DNA from 2 places in the Rhodohalobacter sp. SW132 genome. Region 2 is predicted to be linked to the other one. Evidence: riboswitches for the same ligand, from Rfam matches in the RefSeq annotation. Region 2 holds a riboswitch; the other holds the start of a gene.
The links. Region 2 has a riboswitch for thiamine pyrophosphate ahead of DYD21_RS16115 (TonB-dependent receptor domain-containing protein). Riboswitches for the same ligand answer to the same signal wherever they lie in the genome.

Region 1 (7,645 bases), on a different contig from region 2:
AGCGATCCCTATGGGGCAAAACCTTGGAGGTCTGAATCTAACCCCCGACTCTATGGAATCATTGAACGAAATCTTAACCAACTGGTATCCGGTTTTTTTCATTCTGAGTGCCGTGATTGCACTCACTGTTTGGGCATGGGCAAGCAAAAAGAAAGCCCGGCTGGATATAGATAAGGCGAATAAACTGATTTTGAAACGTCGGTATCGAAATGGAGAGATTTCCAAAAAAGAGTATGAAACTCGAATCGGTGACACATAACACTAAATCAATCTGAGATTATGAAAAAAATCAACGTAGCAGTAAACGGATATGGAGTGATTGGAAAAAGGATCGCTGAAGCATTAGATCTGCAAGACGATATGGAATTGATTGGTATTGGGGATGTGGCTGCCGACTGGCGGATAAAAGTTGCAGCCCAAAAATATAGTGTATTTGCCAATACAGAAGAAGGCCGCAACGCGATGGCTCAGGAGAACATTCAGGTAGCCGGTGATCTTGATGATCTGCTTGATGGCGCCGATGTGGTTGTGGACTGTGCTCCCAAAAAATTCGGCGCACAAAATGCTGAAAAATATCGGCAAGCAGGTGTAAAATTTATCGTGCAGGGTGGAGAAAAGCATCAAACAACAGGCCATTCCTTCACCGCCGAATCTAACTACACCTCGGCTTTAGGCAGGGAGTCGACGCGTATTGTCTCTTGTAATACGACTTCCATCGTGCGTACGCTAAGTACGTTAAAACGTGCAGATTTATTAGAAAAAGCACGCGGTACGCTTCTGCGACGAGCCACCGATCCATGGGAAAGTCACAAAAACGGAATTATGAATACAATGGTACCCGAACCGGAGATTCCCAGTCACCAGGGGCCGGATGCTCAAAGTGTGGATCCTGATCTGGATGTAGTAACCGCAGCTGTGAAAGTGCCGCAAACACTTTCCCACCTACACTACTGGACTGTGCAATTGACCAGGGAAGCATCCAAAGAAGAAGTTCTGGAAGCGTTTGCGAGCTCTACCCGAACAGCATTCATAAAAATGAGCGATGAACTTTCTGCTAATAATGCTGTCAAAGAGTTGATGCTCGACCTTGGCCGGCCGCACGGAGATATGTACGAAGTAGCCATCTGGGAAGACATGCTTAAAGTAGAGGGAGATGAGCTGTACTACGCTTATTTGGTAGATAATCAAGCCATCGTTATTCCCGAAACCATCGATGCCATACGTGCATTAACGGAAGCTGAATCCGATCCCAAAAAATCGATTGAAAGGACAAATCAGTCACTGGGTGTCAGGCAACGGTTTGTATAGAGAACAAAATTATGAGTAAACACACATTTTGGATGATCATCGGATGCGGGCTTCCGCTGTTGCTGCTATTTCTTGCACCTGTTATCGGGCTTAGCAGTAATATCGCCATTTTCATTTTTATCATTGCTATGTTCGCCTGTCATCTGCTGATGGCGAAAAACATCACGGACATGACACTAACAAGCCAAATCAACACAAATCATAGAGGAGAACCCATGAAAAAATTAAACATTAAAAAACTCGGATTGGCCTTCGGTTCTACGACAGCGATCCTGTATCTGGGGTGTGTTCTGTTAATGATCATCGTAGGACAGGAAGGAACTGTTGCCTTCTTTAATACACTCCTGCATGGTTTCGATACATCAGCCATTATCCGGATGGATATCCCCTGGTGGGAAGCTGTGATGGGAATCGTTCAGATATTTATTTTGGGATGGTTAACGGGAGCACTTGTAGCGGCAATTTATAATGTTGGATCAGATCCAAATATAGAATGAGTCTTATCAATAAATCAGAAATTACATGTCCTAATTGCGGTTATAAGAAAACTGAGGTGATGCCAGTGGATGCATGTCAGTTTTTCTATGAATGTGAATCATGCCATACCATTCTGAAACCTGAAAAAGGCGACTGCTGTGTGTTTTGCAGTTATGGAACGGTTCCTTGTCCGCCGGTGCAGAAATCGAAAGGCTGTTGCTGATCAAGCCTAAGTCCAAATTTAATCCGGCCTGATTACTTCTAAAAATCCAATTAATCAATAACCATTACACTATTAACCATGTTACCTGACTGGATACCCAACATACACCCGTTCGTTGTTCACTTTCCCATTGCTCTGCTTGTCATAGCCGTTCTGTTTGATCTGGCCCGACTCTGGTTCAGGGAACAGAGCTGGCTGCAAAATGCAGTGATTACACTATATACACTGGGAACCGTTGGTCTGATCGCCGCATTTCTTTCCGGCCGGCAGGCGGTGGAGACCGTCTCCGTTACCGGTGATGCCGTTCCGGTTGTCACCTCCCACGAAGACTGGGCACTCTACACACTGATCTTTTTCGGAATATTCACCGCCATCCGCCTCTGGACCTGGTGGAAGGAACTGGAAAAAGGCTGGGTGCTTCCCGCACTGATTGTGCCTGCTTTGATTGGTACAGGAATGCTATGGTACACGGGTGAACAGGGAGCCAAACTGGTATATAAGCACGGTGTGGCTGTGGGCGAAATTGACCGGCTTGGTCAGCAGATTGAAGAGCTTGAGCAGCGACTTGCCGGATTCCGGGAAGAAGCCGGGCCTGAAATGCGGGATGACGGCTCATGGATCTGGAGAATCGGTGCCGGTGCAGACCAGGTAATCACTGAATCTTTCAGCACCGAAGGTGTGGAAACTGTTGACGCTTCAACCGGACGGGATGATGGACGTATTCACCTCGAACTATCAGCCACAGATGAAAAGGCGTTTCTTTATACCGAAGGCGATCTGAGTGCTGTCGATGGACGTGCTGAAGTTAATCTGACTGATTTCAATGGCGAATTTCTGCTGATCCATCACTTTACCGATAGCGAGAGTTATCAGTATATCCGAATCTCAGGATCTGAACTTCAGCAAGGCCAAATAGTAAATGGATCAGATAATGTTCTCGGTGCAGGCCGGGTTGAAACCGGTGGATGGACAACGTTTAGGGTAACTGCTTCTGGTCAACATTTTTACGGGTATCAAAACGGAAATACCATCGTCCATACCCATGCTGATGAGATGGAAGAAGGAAGAACTGGCTTTGCATTTACCGGTTCCGGAAATATTAAAATTCGGCTGATTGAATTTACTGCGCTTTAACTCAGGAATCTATCTGCATCTACAAAAGTCTGTTTTCGAAATACTATGAATGTATAGAGGGGCATAATTGTACTATTGGTAAATCAAACAAAATCATAAATTATGTCCTATACAGTCAAAATTAAAGACATTCAGAATATTACGCACGATGTAAAACAGCTAACGTTTGAAAAGCCGGGTGGATATGAATTTTCACCGGGGCAGGCTACAGAAGTGGCGATTGATAAAGAAGGATGGCGTGATGAGAAACGCCCATTTACTTTTACTTCCCTTCCCAAAGATGATTACCTGGAGTTTGTGATTAAAATCTATCCGGAACACGACGGGGTGACGGAACAAATTGGAAAACTGGAACCCGGGGATAACCTGATGATCGGTGATGCGTGGGGTACGATTCAATATGATGGTGAAGGTGTTTTTCTTGCCGGAGGTGCCGGCGTGACGCCATTCATCGCCATACTCCGTGATCTGCACGAAAAAAGTGAAATTGGAGATAATCACCTCATTTTTTCAAATAAATCACCTAAAGATGTAATTCTGAAAGAAGAGTTCGAATCGATACTGGGTATCCAATTTACCAGTCTGGTAACCGATGAATTCTCCAAAGATGACCTGTTCCTGGATGGCTATATTGATAAAGATTTTCTCAAAAAACAGATTACCGATTTCGAACAGCCGTTTTATGTTTGTGGACCTAAAGAATTCAATGAAGCGATGATGACCTACCTGAAAGAACTTGGTGCGGATCCCGATGCTCTTGTGTTTGAGGAGTGATCTCAGCATTTGCTCATTTATTCAAAAAAATCCTTTTTAAAATTTAAAAAGTGAGCATCAAAACGGGGATTTCCCTGCCATTGACGCTCACTTTTTGTATGTTCCATACACCATTAGGGGTGCCCCGTTCTCAGGGGCTGAAATAATACCCTTATCACCTGATCCGGATCATACCGGCGGAGGGAAATGGATTGATTCGCTCATATTCTTTAGTGAGTGAGTGAACCTGTTTTCTCTTCCCGCCCGTTGTGACCGATCTCGATCTGAAATTATCAAAAAAACTGCACAGCCATGAATGAAGCTGAACGTACATCAAACCACCTGCAAAATGTGAGAGAGACCGGGCCGCTGGTCCACAATATTACCAACTATGTAGTGATGAACAATACCGCAAACGCACTGCTCTCGCTGGGTGCTTCCCCTGTGATGGCGCATGCCAAAGAAGAAGTCGCCGACATGGCAGCCATCGCCAGTGCACTGGTTATCAATATCGGAACGCTGAGCCCGCACTGGGTGGAGGCAATGGAGATTGCGATGAAATCAGCCGCTGAAAACGGCGCGCCAATTATTATTGACCCCGTAGGTGCAGGCGCAACACCGTATCGCACAGATACGCTCAAGAAATTGATTGGTGCTACTTCGCCGGATATCATTCGGGGAAATGCATCTGAAATCGGCGCACTTTACACTGCTGATGTAAAAACAAAGGGTGTGGACAGCACACAGGAGAGCCACTCATCGGTTAACGCCGCTCACCACCTGGCCGGGGAATATAGCTGCGTGGTGGTTGTAAGCGGCGAAACAGACTATATCGTTTCAGAAAATGAAACGCGGACCGTACATAACGGGCATTCGCTGATGGGCCGCGTGACCGGAATGGGGTGTACAGCTTCGGCGCTCATCGGGGCGTTTGCCGGTGCGGGAATTGATCCCGTAGAAGCGTCACTCTCTGCCATGCGTGTGATGGGCATTGCCGGTGAGATGGCTGCTGAAAAATCGGCCGGCCCAGGCTCATTTCAGACCCACTTCCTTGATGCACTCTACGTATTGGACAACCAGGGAATAGAATCGCGACTGAAACCGGAGGAAACCCATGCGTAAGGCCGACCTGAGCTTATACCTGGTAACCGACCGGGAAATGATGAAAGAGAACAGTCTGCCCGAACTGGTGCAAATAGCAGCGGAAAATGGAGTAACGACAGTTCAACTTCGGGAAAAGAACGCTTCAACCCGGGAATTTATCCGGCTGGGATTTGAGCTGAAAAAAGTACTTGATCCGCTTCACATTCCTCTGATTATAAACGATCGGGTGGATGTTGCATTAGCGGTAGACGCAGCGGGCGTTCACCTCGGTCAGAACGATATGCCCGTGAGCATCGCGCGAAATCTTCTCGGCCGGGATAAAATCATCGGACTATCGGTGGAGACGGAAGAAGACCTGGAAACGGTGGATGCACTCCAGCCGGATTACCTGGGTGTGAGCCCTATATACAGCACGCCTACAAAAACCGACACCAAACGGGAGTGGGGACTCACCGGACTGAAAATGATCTCGGAGAGAACCAGTTATCCACTTGTTGCGATCGGCGGAATAAACATCGGAAATGCACAGTCCATATTGAAAAATGGAGCCGATGGACTGGCAGTTGTATCAGCAATTTGCGCTTCTGAAGATCCCGGCTGCGCCACTGCCGAACTCCGCAAACAAATTGATGCGATAATCAAACCTCAGGCGCATGGAATTTGATCTAAACCCTGAGTTCTATTTTAAGATGGAGTTAATTCGTGACTGATACTGTCAAGAAAGGAGATGCCTATAAATCGGCGCCTAATTAATATAAGTTTGTGAGTTAAATTTGAGCACCTGGTCTTTTTGACCCACCCCCGGCCCCTCCCTATGTCGCAAATACACTCCATATGGAGGGGAGCGCAATAAAATATTGATAGCTTGTTTAAAGTATTTAGGTTCTGAGAATTCAGTTAATGCTTTTTAACAGCCTCGGGGTAGTTCATTATGAAAGAGATCATTTCCATGCAGTCAATAACCTTTATAAATACACGAGACAATTATTGTGAGCGATAAATCACCTTTTAAAGGTTTCGATTCCCTTTCCGAACTCGGTGAGTTTGGTTTTATTGATCAGGTTGCGGCTCTTTTCGGCACGGAGAACAACTATGGTGAAACCGGGATCGGGGATGATTGCGCGGTATTGCCGTATGGCGAAGGAACGTCGCTGCTGGTCACAACCGATATGCTTATTGAAGACCGCCATTTCCGGCGTGAATGGATTTCACCGGAGGATCTCGGGTATAAATCCCTGGCAGTGAATCTGAGCGATATCTCAGCGATGGGCGGCAAACCGCTTTACGCATTTCTGAGTATCGGGTTGTCGGATGACCTCTCTGTTTCATGGATTGAAAAGTTCTTTCGCGGCACTCAGGAATTGACCCAATTGCACGATGTGCAGCTCATGGGGGGCGATACAACAAAAAGTCCCGGTCCGGTTGTGATAAACTATACCATTATCGGGGTGATGCAGACAGATTCAATCCTTTGGCGATCAGGCGCGAAACCGGGTGATCACATCGCGGTACTGGGCAATCCTGGGGAGTCCGGCGCCGGGCTGAAATTGCTTCTGGATGGCGCTCCTGCAGACGGTGAGGATGAACAGAAATTGATCAGCGCACATCATCGTCCCCAGCTATATGTTGAGGAGGCACAATTTTTGGCATCGTTTGGCGGTGTGAACTCTATGATTGATCTTTCAGACGGAATAGAGTCAGATGCACGTCATATTGCACAAAAGTCTGGCATCACGCTGCAAATGAAAGTCGATCAGATTCCCATCTCCCCAACCCTCCAACGGGTTTGTGATACCCGATCCTGGGATCCGCTGGAGCTGGCCGTTGCCTCCGGTGAAGATTACGGACTGCTGTTTACAGCAGGTGGAGAAAAAATTGATCATCTTCAGCAGGAATTCCACCAAAAATTTGGGTACAGTTTCATAACGATCGGTGAAGTAACCGAAGGACCAGCCGAATTACAATGGATGAAAAACGGTGAGATGGTTGATGTTGGGAAGAAAGGATTTGATCATTTTAAAAGTGAAAAGTGAAAAAAATGCCATGTTGCGAAGCTCTGCTTCGCAACGAAGAACAAGTCAGCTCTGCTGACGAATAGACGAATAAAGGAAAAGAAATCAGAAACTCTGCCTGAGTACGTATTACAAAAAACAATAAAGAAATTTAACCATGAGCCCAAAACAGTACACAAAAGCACTCACCATCGCGGGATCAGACAGCGGCGGCGGAGCGGGAATACAGGCCGACCTGAAAACCTTCTCCGCACTTGGATGTTACGGGATGTCGGTAATCACAGCGATGACGGCACAGAATACGCAAACGGTAGCGGGAATACAGGCTGCGGAACCGCAATTTGTGGCACAGCAAATCGATGCGGTGCTGGATGATATCGGGACCGATGCGATCAAAATCGGGATGCTCTTTTCCGCGGAAATTATTGAAGCGGTGGCGGAACGGCTGAAAGCGCACAAATCAGAAAACATTGTGCTCGATCCCGTTATGATTTCAAAAAGCGGGGCTCAGCTGCTTAAAGAAGACGCCATTGAGACGATGGTGAAACAACTTTTTCCGGTTGCTAAACTAATCACGCCAAATAAACCGGAAGCGGAAAAACTGACGGGAATCAATATCGAGACGGACAACGAT
Region 2 (7,645 bases):
TGAGCTGAACATCAGCACCAATAAACTGGAAAAAGTAAATCTGTCTCTCAGTGAAAAAGAGGAATACCTCCAACAGGTTACAAAAAAGCGCGAGCAGCTTGAAATAAAGCGGGAAAACCTGCGTGAAGCTATACGTTCGGAAAAAAGTAAAATGGAATCGGTAAAATCAGAAATTTCTCTGATGGAAAGCCTTTCTGAATCAAGTGAGGGACTGCCCGGTTCGGTAGCTTTTTTAATTGAAAACCATTCCGATCAATTCAATACCCTGCAGACGATTGGAAATCTGCTGCAGACGGATGAAGATAAAGCCGCCGCACTTGAAGCAGCTCTTGGGGATGCCATTCACTTCATTGTTGTAGATTCCATGCAGGATGCGGTCCGGGCTTCCGGAATTTTGAAAGAGAATAAAAAAGGACGCGCTACCTTTATTCCCCTTGCTGAACTTGCAGCTTCCTACGAAACTGCACCTGAATCGATCTTTCATCATATCCATACAGAAAATAAGTTTACCACTGTTGCTCAGCTGCTAACGGGATCCGTAATGCTGACAGACTCCATTGAAGAAGCCATTCCGCTGCCGGATCAAATAAGCAGTGCTGTAACTCCCGAGGGTGACCTCATTAATTCAAACCGTTTCTATAAAAGCGGAAGCCGGAATAAGCAAGCTGGAATCCGGCTCGGAATTAAAGATAAGCTTGATAAACTCTATACCCTTCTTGATGAGCACACCAAAACGTATGAAGACACGGAACTGCAACTTCAAAAAAATCAACAGCAATTAGAACAACTTAAGCCTGAAAATATCCGGCAATTATTAAAGGTGGCACAAAAAGAGGTTCGTAAGCTTGAACAGGAGATCAGCCGCTATCAATCGGGTATCCAGGTGTATCAAAAAAATATTAATGATCTGATCAACCGTAAAGAAAATATCTCTGAAAATGAGGATCGCGCGGCTGAACAGCTCGACAGCCTGCAGCCGGAGCAGAAGGAATTGCAGGAAAAAATAATTGAACTGACCGACCGTCAGAAAGAGAAAAAAGAATTAATGCAATCGCTGGAAGAAGAGCGTGCGATTGCACAAAATCGCTACAATGATGCCCAGTTAAAGCATCAGGATGTAAAGAACCGTGCACAAAACCTGGAAAAAGAGATTGAACGGGCTGAGCGGGGTATTGAATCGATGAAAAGCCGGCTCGAGTCGCGAAAAGAGATGATGACAGAGAGTGCCGAAAAAATTGAAAAATATAAAGATTCAATCGAACAGACGGAGCTCCAGCTTGAACGGTCGCAGCAGGAAAAACTGGTGGCGGATGAGAAACTCAGTGAAGCGGAGAAAGCCGCAGCCAAACAGCGTGGAGAAATCAAAGAAATTAATGACTCGCTGAAAGAACTTCGCCGTAAAAAAGAGGTCAACACCGAGCTGGTTCATCACCTTACGATGGCAAAGGAGAAATTTGAGATGCAGGCTCAGTCGCTATCGGACCACGTCTGGGAAACGTATGGAGTTCTGATGGATCAGCTTACAGAAGAGCTTCCGGGTGATATGTCGGCTGATGAAGCGAAAAATGAAATCAGCCGCCTCAAGCAACGTCTCAACAGAATCGGTGAGGTTAACCACCTTGCTATTGATGAATATGAGGAGGAGAAAGAACGTCTTGATTTTTATGAAGAGCAGATTGATGATCTGCAGAATGCCGAAAAAGAGATGCGCGAGACGATTGATGAGATCAATCAAACCGCAACCGAGCGATTTAATAAAACGTTTGAGCAGATCCGGGTGAATTTTCAGTCAGTCTTTCACACGCTTTTTGAAGAAGACGACAACTGCGACCTGCTGATTGAAAAGGATGTAGAGGATCCGCTTGAGGCGAAAATTGAAATCATAGCGAACCCGCGTGGAAAGCGTCCTTCGAGTATCAACCAGCTATCCGGCGGTGAAAAAACGCTGACCGCCATTGCGCTTCTATTCGCCATCTACCTGGTAAAACCGTCACCATTCTGTGTTCTTGATGAGGTTGACGCCCCGCTGGATGATGCAAATATTGAACGATTTGCATCCATGATCCGCTCATTTAGTAAAGAAACGCAGTTCATCATCATCACGCATAACAAAAAAACAATGTCGAAAGCGGAGATGATGTACGGTGTAACCATGCCCGAAACCGGTGTTAGCCGACTGGTGGGAGTTCGGCTGGATGAAGTAGCCCAGGCATAATACGAACTATTTTGAAGTAAATTCCCTGATGTTTCTATCATTCCGAAGAATGTTGGGATCGGGCAAACTGTTTATATCCCATTGCAATCGTTAAATCACAAGCTCTTATTATGGTAGTCCGAAACCTTGTTCTGTTTTCCATTTTCTTAGCTGCTCTTCTTGCACTGGTTTCATGCGCCACAACAGATTCCACTGTAATCGATTCCAATCAGGGGACAGTAACCGTCAGTTCAATCTATATTGAACAGGATGGAATGGTGCCTGCAACATTTGCCGCAGGTGCTGGCGGACTCAGTATCGAATACCCCGATGCTTGTTATAATGAAGGTATTGAAGGCGTGGTACTGATCCATCTGGATATCCGCAACGACGGCGAGCTGATCAATGCGCAAATTGAGGACGGTATTGGCAGCAGTTGTGATGAAGCGGCCATCGAAATGATTGAGGAGCAGAGCTTCAATCCTGCTATGGATATGGGTGGAGAATCCGTTACAGCACGTCATCTTGTTCAGATAACATTCAGCCAGGCTGAGTAACCTAACGATTACTCCACACCATATCTTGCCAGTTCCGCTTCTGCAGCAATAAACCCGAATGCAGGCCAGTTTCCGTCGTTGTAGATTTGCTGCCAGATCTCCAAAGCACGATCTTCGCGTCCATTTATGTAATGCCAGTTCCCGATTCCATATCCGAGGGTGGCATTCTGTAAGGCATCATCCGATGCTTCCATCAGCCGCTGGGCACTAAATTGCCCGTTGAATACCAGCAGCAGATTCAGATACGCTTCATTTTCGATCACCTCAATTTCAGGTGTGATATCTGCAATCACCTCACCGGCCCGTTCGTCATTTCCATTTCGTTTCAGGGCCATATAGTACCAGTAGAGCGTAGCGATCCGCATATCTTCAGTCAGATCCAGAGAGAGCGCATTTTCGTATGATTCAATTGCGGCCTGATAATTCGCCTGCAGATAATGTACGAGCCCCAGATGATACCACACATTTGATTTCAGTGTGCTGGTAGGCTGATTCAACTCGTTAGGCAGCCCGTCCGGCTCTACGGTATCTTCCATATTTCGCATGAGCAACGCGGCCTGTTCAAAATCCTTAATTGCGTGATTGAACATACGAAGTGTGAGATAGCGATGCCCTCTGTGGCGATACATTCTTGGATCATCAGGATGTTTAAACACTCCTTCTGTAAAAATTTCCACCGCATCACGATACTGACCAAGATAGGCTGTTCTTCTGCCGAGCCAAATCACATTGTCGGGTTCTTCCGGATCTCTGCGGTATTCCAACATCGCCTCTCTGAGGTTTTCGCTGTACTCCTCTTCAACATCCGCGGGAAGTTCAGGTGTGTAGAGCGTATCTCCAAGCAGCGAAAATGTTTGTGCACCCTGAGGCAGTGGCGGCAAATCACCTGAACCATTACAAGCAGCGAATAAAAAAGTTATAACGATGACAAAAAGGAAACCTGTTTTATCAATTTTCATAAACTGTAGTGTTTGTTTAAAGTCAATTTCGATCGGCTCAGAGAAGTTCGTAAAATACCGTTTGATGATTAATGTCGTGTCATTGATAAGGTTTTAGAAAATTAAAACTGAACATCCAGTTCTACTTCTTCTCCATCACGATTTACAATAATCGTCAGTTCATCCCCGCGGCGGAATTCACCCAAACTTTCCATATAATCGTAAATATCCTCAATTTCGATACCTCCCATTCGCACGATAACATCTCCCGCCTGCATGCCGGCTTGCTCGGCCGGTTCTCCTTCACGTACCGCTGACACACGAAACCCGGTACCTGAAAATGAATAATCGGGTGTCACTCCGAGAGTCGGGCCTTCAAAATCAAATGTGGACTCTCTCGGGTCGGTCGATTCATGGAAAGTCAGTTCATCACGGTTCATTTGGTCCAGTAATTCGATCAGGATTGACGCATGATTCATCACTTTTTCAATTCCTGCATAATTGATTTTATTCGCTGTATCGGAGGAGCGGTGATAATCTGTATGCGTTCCGGTGTGATAGTGGAGAACAGGTATACCGGCTTCGTAGAAGGATGCATGGTCACTGGCGCCGGTTCCGGCAGGAGTGCGGGTGATGTTCAGCGAATCCGAATCTATATCCTGCAGAATATCATTCCATTGTTCGGCCGTACCGGTACCGAAAATTGTCAGCTCATTACCCTCCATCCTGCCGATCATATCAAAATTGATCATGGCAAGCACATTTTCCGGTTCAATTTCCATCTGTTCAACAAAAAAACCGGATCCCAGCAACCCCATCTCCTCTCCTGAAAACGCTACAAAAATCATATCTTTATCCGGAGTATTATCAGAAAAATAACCGGCCAGCCATAAAAGTCCTGCAGTTCCAGATGCGTTATCATCTGCACCGGGATGTATCACCCGTTCATCACCGGTCTCCATAGATATCATACCTCCCCTGCCCTGAGAATCGTAATGAGCTCCAATTACGATGACTTCGTCGCTCTCTCCCCTGCCCTCAATTTTTGCAACTACATTTCGGGCGATATGATTCTCCATCTGCATCGCCTGTGGAATGGGGCCTTCCAAAACAAATTGCTGGAAATAGGTGCCTTCATCTCCGGCAGGAATTAAACCGTGCTGAAGAAACTGATCGGCAATGTAGTTTGCAGCCGTTGCCTCACCGGCTGATCCCGCCAGCCGCCCTTCCAGTTCGTCTGATGTTAGCCATTCAACGTGCTCCCGGATTGAAACATCGTGCTCACCCGACGGTGCCGGTTCACTACATCCGTAAATAATAAAAAGTATCAGGGTGATAATGCCCAATGACGATAACTGACCAGAAATATAATTCATTGCGAAATATTTAAAGATTTTTCCCTCATAAAATACACTATAAATTCTTCTTTGACAGGCATGATTTTATGTGTTTAGCCAATAAACCTGAGCCCGGCAGGGGTGACATTATTACAAGTATCACCGCAGTGGCGCGGGGTCGCTGGGAGAAGAGATTTTCGGTGTCAATGTCCCGTTTTATCTGCCTCTCACTCTTACAAGCCTCTTCGTATATATAAATAACTCGGCGCCACTGTGTCACCGCGGTTCATTTTTTCCCTGATACAAAAAAGAAATCCGCCTTGATGCCGAGCTGAATCCCTCTTACCTTTTGTGTTCAATCTTATAAGGTTGGGGGTGTCCCGATAAAAAATCGGGACTGAGATCATACCCTGTGAACCTGAACCGGATCATACCGGCGTAGGGAAACCGAGATCTGCAGCAGGAACAATTTCCGTTTCAAATGTTGTACCCCCTCCTTCAATCGAATCATAATTGATGGAGGCATCATGATTAAATATACAATTCTACTTTTCGGACTGATTTTTTCAGTCCACTCACTCCAGGCGCAAACCATAGACGGCCGTGTTTTAGACAGCTCATCCCAGGCTCCGCTTCAAGGCGCCAGTGTTATTGAAACCGGAACCACAAACGGCACATCAACCAATACAAACGGAGAGTTTTCTCTCACTCTATCTGATGAAAGCGACCAAATCACTGTTCGTTATGTTGGATATCAATCTCAAACGATCACGATCTCCGGAAATGAAGATCAACTGGAAATATTGTTGCAGCGGCAGGCTGTTTCCGGTGGCGAAGTATTTGTGAACGCCCTTCGGGTTGATGATTCCACTCCCATAGCTTACAGCAATATTTCGCGCGCTGATATTGAATCGCGAAACCTGGGGCAGGATATTCCATTTTTAGTAAAGACCTCTCCTTCGGTCGTGTCCACATCGGATGCAGGAGCAGGAATAGGTTACACCGGGCTGCGTATTCGCGGTGTAGATCCGGGACGGATAAATGTTACAATTAACGGAATTCCGGTGAATGATGCAGAATCACACGGCGTATTTTGGGTGAACATGCCGGACCTGGCTTCATCAACCCAAAATATTCAAATTCAGCGCGGTGTAGGAACATCCACACAAGGAGCCGGAGCTTTTGGCGGATCTATGAATTTGCAGACTGCTTTGATGAGGAACGAGCCCTATGGAGAGATTAACACGAGCGTGGGATCATTTGGAACGCAAAAGTTTAATGTTCAGCTCGGGTCAGGAATCATGGATAACAACTGGCAATTTGAAGGACGCTTTTCGAAAATCGACTCCGACGGTTATGTCGATCGCGCCAGCTCTGATTTGCAATCCTATTATTTTGCAGCGGCACGGCATGGTGACAGAAGCCTCTTAAAGGCTGATGTATTCTCCGGCAGTGAAGTAACCTACCAGGCATGGAACGGCGTTCCTGAACCCATTTTGGATAATGACGCCGATCAGCTGGAGCACTACATCAACACCCTGTTTTTAGACCAGGAATCGGCCGATCATTTACGGGATAACCTGGGGAATCGTCAGTTTAACGAGTTCACCTACCAAAACCAGGTGGATGATTATCAGCAAGACCACTACCAGCTCCACTACTCCTACCAGCTGACAGACAGCTGGATCGCAAACGCATCTCTCCACTACACATACGGACGTGGATATTTTGAGCAGTTTCGTCGGGATGATAATCTCAGTAGCTACAACATCAGCCCGATAGAAATTGGGGCTGAAACGATTACCCGAAGTGATTTGGTGAGACAGCGCTGGCTGGATAATCACTTTTACGGCACTGTTTTATCTACCGAATACACAGAGGATGATAGCTGGACCCTCACTCTTGGTGGCGGCTACAATGAATATGACGGCGACCATTTTGGAGAAGTTGTTTGGGCCCGATTTGCCGGCGATAGTGATCTGGGCGATCGATATTACGACAACAACGGTTTCAAAACAGATTTCAACGTATACGGTAAACTGAATTACTACCTCACGTCTGATTTGAATCTCTTTACGGATCTGCAGTATCGGGCAGTCACGTACCGGTTTTTAGGACTTCGGGTTGATGGACCGACCGGAGATATTGAAGATGTAACCCAGCGAGACAAGATCAACTTTTTTAATCCTAAAGCCGGGCTTGTGTATCGGTTTGCAGATGGACACCGGACTTTTGCTTCGTTCAGCGTAGGTGGCAAAGAACCAACCCGCCGCGACTATGTGGATTCAAGTGTTGACAGCCGCCCCGATCCCGAAATTCTATACAATTACGAAGCGGGGTACAGCGGCACGTTCAACCGGATCGACCTTGGGGTAAACCTCTACTATATGCAGTACAAAGATCAGCTTGTGCTGACCGGTGCCGTAAATGATGTTGGCGGATATGTTCGGGAAAATGTTCCTGATAGCTACCGTGCAGGAATTGAACTTGAAGCTGGGATTCGTATTTCAGATCAGTTTTTATGGAATGGAAATGCCACGTTCAGCCACAATAAAATAGATGAATATGTGCGTTTTCTTGATGATTACGATCAGGGTGGCCAGCAGACAGAAACTTTCG

Region 1: it holds a riboswitch for thiamine pyrophosphate, as region 2 does, so the genes downstream of both, thiM (hydroxyethylthiazole kinase) here and DYD21_RS16115 (TonB-dependent receptor domain-containing protein) in region 2, are expected to answer to the same signal.

Annotation. Positions count from the first base shown of each region.
Region 1 covers NZ_QUOK01000001.1:780,436-788,080, forward strand. The annotation lists gene DYD21_RS03325 (hypothetical protein) at 53-259, shown strand; gene DYD21_RS03330 (type II glyceraldehyde-3-phosphate dehydrogenase) at 280-1,308, shown strand; gene DYD21_RS21185 (DUF5676 family membrane protein) at 1,320-1,805, shown strand; gene DYD21_RS21415 (GDCCVxC domain-containing (seleno)protein) at 1,802-2,008, shown strand; gene DYD21_RS03345 (DUF2231 domain-containing protein) at 2,087-3,142, shown strand; gene DYD21_RS03350 (FAD-binding oxidoreductase) at 3,245-3,916, shown strand; TPP riboswitch at 4,022-4,118, shown strand; gene thiM (hydroxyethylthiazole kinase) at 4,208-5,017, shown strand; gene thiE (thiamine phosphate synthase) at 5,010-5,663, shown strand; gene thiL (thiamine-phosphate kinase) at 5,989-7,032, shown strand; gene thiD (bifunctional hydroxymethylpyrimidine kinase/phosphomethylpyrimidine kinase) at 7,169-7,645, shown strand, end outside.
Region 2 covers NZ_QUOK01000009.1:187,165-194,809, forward strand. The annotation lists gene smc (chromosome segregation protein SMC) at 1-2,215, shown strand, start outside; gene DYD21_RS16100 (energy transducer TonB) at 2,326-2,751, shown strand; gene DYD21_RS16105 (tetratricopeptide repeat protein) at 2,760-3,710, opposite strand; gene DYD21_RS16110 (M28 family peptidase) at 3,812-5,065, opposite strand; TPP riboswitch at 5,388-5,488, shown strand; gene DYD21_RS16115 (TonB-dependent receptor domain-containing protein) at 5,554-7,645, shown strand, end outside.